One region of the Paenibacillus sp. B-A-8 genome, then DNA from elsewhere that is predicted to be linked to it. Evidence: riboswitches for the same ligand, from Rfam matches in the RefSeq annotation. Region 1 holds a riboswitch; the other holds the start of a gene.

Region 1 (2,465 bases):
TAGGCGTAGGGTCATCGCTTGGAAGCTTCTGGATAGCTGAGCGACCTCATCAGTGCCATTAACCGTTAATTCCTCTGTGAAATCTCCCTCAGCGAGACGGGCGCTGTAAGCTGCAAGCTTAGAGATGGGACGAGTTATCCGCATGCTCATAAACCAGGCACCGGTTGAACCTATGATTAGCGTTAGCAGAGTGATCCCGGCACTGGTCCACAGAATGCTGTTTGTTTTTTCTTGAATAAAGCTTACATCACTGCTGATTCCGATAACCATCGTACTTCCGGGAATTCCGATATAAGCTGACTTATGTACACCATGGGCGTCTCTGTATGTATCGCTTAGTCCGCTCTTTCCTTTAAGAGCTTGCTGCATTGCAGAAGATACCTTAACAATTTCATCCCGCTTTAATTTTCCATCATGATCTACGGTCAGAACCTCGGCTTCCTTGCCTTTAAGATTGACTAGAAAAATAGTCTCAACCCCATGCTGCTTCTTCTTATCCTGAAAATAGAATTCAAGATTGGTGGCTGCTTGTTCGTTCTTCTTTAGTGCTTGCTGAGCATGCATGGTGTTAATATTCTTATATACGTCCTGAGCAGCTGCAGTTAGAATTTGATTGATTTGTGGCATGACATAGCTGTTGAAAATACTGGTGGATATAAAGTAGAAGCTGGTACTTAACAAAAGAGACGTGAGTAATAGAACTACAAACAATAAACGCGTGAATCGGCGACTGATCGACTGCTTGAAACGAAACATATTGTTGTTCTCCCCTTTTTATGGACAGCGAAGCTCCATTTCTTATTGGAATACATCCTATCTCCCTACCGAGTGCTAGTGTCTGGCAACCTGCAATATATTCCATAGTTATGTAATATATCAACTAAATGGATCGGGAATGAAGTGTTTGATACTATTCTATATAATTAACCTCTGGATGAATAGTGAAAATTTTAGTTTATAGAGCATATTTTTCTGAAAAAGATGAATTATTACTGACACTTTTATTTTTATTTAATAAAAATGGGTATAAATACCCAATTCATTATTTGTTTATTTTTATGGATTGTTTGATGACAGTGTGATAGAGTATTAATGTTTTGTTCCAAACATAAGGTAAGCCGCGGTTCGTAACCATCCCGCGTAAACAAAACTAGGAGGAATTTAAGTAATATGTTCAATTTGTTGTGGGGAGTTTTATTTGTTATTGTCAATTTTGCCTTTTTTCTACTCTGTTACCGCCTGTTCGGCAAAAATGGAATGTATGCCTGGGTAGGTATCGCTACTGTAATTGCTAACATTCAGGTAGCTAAGACGATTGCTATGCCATTTGATATTGTGATGACACTCGGAAATACGATGTATGTCACTTTGTATATGACCAGCGATTTGCTTAATGAGAAGTATGGAAGAGCGGAAGCACGCAAAGCAGTTTGGTTTGGTTTCTTCACTTTGCTTATGACGACAGTCATTATGCAGATGGTACTAGTATTTAAGCCGCAAGAGACCGATATCGCTCAGTCTTCTTTAGAGACGATCTTTGGGCTGATGCCTCGACTAGCTCTGGGTAGTCTTACTGCTTACTTCATTAGTCAGTTCCTAGATGTTCGGTTATACGCCTGGATTCGCAAATATTACAGCACCTCAAGTCAGCTGTGGATTCGTTCCAACGGCAGCACGATGGTCAGTTCTTTTGTGGATACACTAATCTTCTGCACCATTGCATTTGCTGGGTTGTATAACTGGAGTGTATGGCTTGAAATTTTGCTTACAACGTATCTAGCGAAATTCTTACTAACCGCAGTAAGCACACCTATCTTATATATCGCCCGAACTTTTACTTTTGCTGAAGATGGAATACCTTCATCTGTTCAAAAGAAGGAATAAACAACACTACAGCCAGCGCGTACCGATTATAATCGATGCGCGCTGTTTGATTTTTCCGGTCATTAGAAGGCTTAATCGTTACATGAAAAATGTGTACATAAAATTAATATAAAGCTAAAATAAGCTATCGTAGCAATTCTAATAGTGTGCCTTGCAATTCGTAGGTTAAAGCTGCCGTTATTGCTCTTCAATTTAAGTGCTATCAGTCCGATCGAAGAGAGTGTACATATTCGGTAGTCATAGAAATTACGAACAGGTGTGATGAAGGATGAATCTAGTAGTGCCTATACTGTGCCATGCAGCACAGCAGCCCGACAGCATTGCCTTAACCCAGGCCCAAGCGACGCATACCTATGCAACATTAGTACAAGCGATGCAGAGAATTGCGAATGGTCTACAGCAAAAGGGCTTGAAGCATGACAAAATTGCTATTTTATCTACGAATCGTATTGAATTTGTTGAAGTTTTCTTAGGGGCTATTTATGCGGGCTGTGTTCCGATTCCTTTAGATCCCAAGTGGAGCGCAAATGAGCTGCAGATGATTATAGAGCAGTGCCAGCCGTCGATGATTTTTGCTGAGC
Region 2 (2,465 bases), 2.3 Mb from region 1:
GAGCATTATTACATAAGCCTCAAGTGTTGTTTTTAGATGAGCCTACGAGTGGATTAGATCCAAATTCAGCCTCACTCATTCGTAATCACATCAAGAAAATTCAAGATGAAGGTACAACTATTGTCTTAACAACGCATGATATGCACGAGGCAGAAGAATTAAGCGATAGAGTAGGGATCATGCACGCTGGTGCATTGGTGGCACTTGATGAACCCCATAGCCTTAAAACCATGTATGGTAAACCAGAAATTGAAGTGAAATATCAGCAGGATGGAGAAGTGATTATGAAATCCTGGCCGATAGCAGAAGCGTCTACAAAAGATCATATTTATCAGCTAATGTCTAATCATCAAATGATAAGTATGCACAGTAAAGAGGCTTCGCTGGCAGATGTATTTGCTGCCTTGACGGGAAGTGAGTTAAGTTGAGTTATCCGTTATGGAAGCTGTTTAAGCATGAGTGTAAGGATATACTACGTAATCCAGCGACTGTAATTCTAATTGTGTTGCCTATATTTATGGCAAAAATAATCATCACTGTAGTGGACAAGAGCGGTCTAGATTTCATGCTTCTTTCAACTTGGATCTTGTTTGCGCAAGTAATGGTTGGAATCATGATTACCGGCCCAGGATTAATTGAGGAGCGAGAGAGTAAAACTTATGATGCACTGTTGATCTCACCGTTAAGCAGAGGTCAGATCATTATTGCTAAGGCGGGTTCTGTTCTTGTCTTTTCGTTATTTTCACAGCTGATAGTTTATGTACTTAATCAAGGGTTGAACATAGATTTATTGTCTTCGTTGATATATATGTTATTGGGTGGAATGATCTTTGTACAAGTTGGAATTATCATCGGATTAAAGGTAAGTTCCTCCAAAAATGGCTCGGCCATCAGCTCTGCATTTATGGTTCTTTTTTTCTTGGTGGCTTCTGTTTACTTAGCTCTTCCAGAATGGACTTATCCGATCTTTGCAGCTTTGCCGAGTATTGAAATCACCCAGAACTTGAACAGTATTCTTAATGGAGAAGGGATATTGCCTGTAGAAAGTCTGCTGTTGCTCATATGGATTGCAGTGCTTTCGGTTTGGATTTGGAAGATCGAGAAAGAGTAGAACTTGTCAGGAGCAGGCCACCCGTGGTATAGTTCAAGACGCAATATGCTTAAAGAAGAAGTCTGCACGGATTGTGCAGGAGAGGTTCGCGAACTCCCTCTATAAAAAACTAAGAGTATATTAAACCGTATAAGCGGATGCTGTCCTTTACCCGGACGTTGCTTCCGTTTCTTCTTAGTGGAGCCAAGTTTTCGAAATCTCGTTCTTCTTTCCATTACCGGCCAAGGCCGAAGGAAAAGAGAGGGGTTTTTTGTCGTGTCAGAAGGAAGATTAAAAGAGGAAATGCAAGAAGTCACTTTGCTTGGTAATCAGGGAACGCAGTACAAGTTTGGTTATGATCCAGACATTCTAGAAGTATTTGATAATAAGCATCCTGGGCGTGATTATTTTGTTAAATTCAACTGCCCTGAGTTTACTAGCTTATGTCCTGTTACAGGCCAGCCGGATTTTGCCACACTGTATATTTCGTATATTCCTGAACAGAAGATGGTGGAATCTAAATCATTAAAGCTGTATTTATTCAGCTTCCGTAACCATGGTGACTTTCATGAGGACTGTGTCAACATTATTATGAATGATCTGATCTCACTGATGGACCCACGGTACATTGAGGTATGGGGCAAATTCACTCCGCGTGGCGGCATATCTATTGATCCTTATTGCAACTATGGAAGACCGGGTACGAAGTATGAGGCGATGGCGGAGCACCGCTTGATCAATCACGACCTCTATCCGGAAAAAGTGGACAACCGCTAATCCCAATAAGTTGATAAGGAGAGATTAAGATGAATAAAAAAGCACTAGTTGTATTCAGCGGCGGACAAGATAGCACCACTTGCCTGATTTGGGCATTGAAGCGTTTTGAGGAAGTGCAGGTAGTTACCTTCAACTATAATCAGCGTCATGCGGCTGAAATCGAAGTTGCTACAGAAATAGCAGCTAAGTTTAATGTAAAACAGCATATTCTTGATTTGGGACTGCTGAATCAACTGGCACCAAATGCTTTAACACGGCAGGATATTGATATTGTGGCTGGCGAAGGCGATGACCTTCCAAGTACGTTTGTGGACGGACGAAATCTGTTGTTTTTATCTTTTGCCGCAATATTAGCTAAACAGTTAGGTTATTCCCATATTGTTACTGGAGTCTGCCAAACGGACTTTAGCGGATATCCGGACTGCCGTGATGTCTTTGTGAAATCATTGAATGTTACGCTGAATTTATCTATGGACTATGAGTTTGCAATACACACTCCACTGATGTGGCTGGATAAAAAAGAAACGTGGAAGATGGCCGATGAACTGGGTTATTTTGATTATGTTCGCGAACACACTCTGACCTGTTATAACGGCAT

What was found. Region 1 has a riboswitch for preQ1 ahead of ACN6MV_RS06465 (queuosine precursor transporter). Riboswitches for the same ligand answer to the same signal wherever they lie in the genome.
Region 2: linked by a shared signal. The riboswitch ahead of queF (preQ(1) synthase) and the one ahead of ACN6MV_RS06465 (queuosine precursor transporter) in region 1 are both predicted to bind preQ1.

The regions. Positions count from the first base shown of each region.
Region 1 covers NZ_CP183882.1:1,438,546-1,441,010, forward strand. Annotated here, with positions in the region: gene ACN6MV_RS06460 (methyl-accepting chemotaxis protein) at 1-756, opposite strand, end outside; PreQ1 riboswitch class I at 1,115-1,160, shown strand; gene ACN6MV_RS06465 (queuosine precursor transporter) at 1,171-1,884, shown strand; gene ACN6MV_RS06470 (AMP-binding protein) at 2,153-2,465, shown strand, end outside.
Region 2 covers NZ_CP183882.1:3,768,459-3,770,923, reverse strand. Annotated here, with positions in the region: gene ACN6MV_RS16825 (ABC transporter ATP-binding protein) at 1-428, shown strand, start outside; gene ACN6MV_RS16820 (ABC transporter permease) at 425-1,111, shown strand; PreQ1 riboswitch class I at 1,187-1,230, shown strand; gene queF (preQ(1) synthase) at 1,394-1,867, shown strand; gene queC (7-cyano-7-deazaguanine synthase QueC) at 1,897-2,465, shown strand, end outside.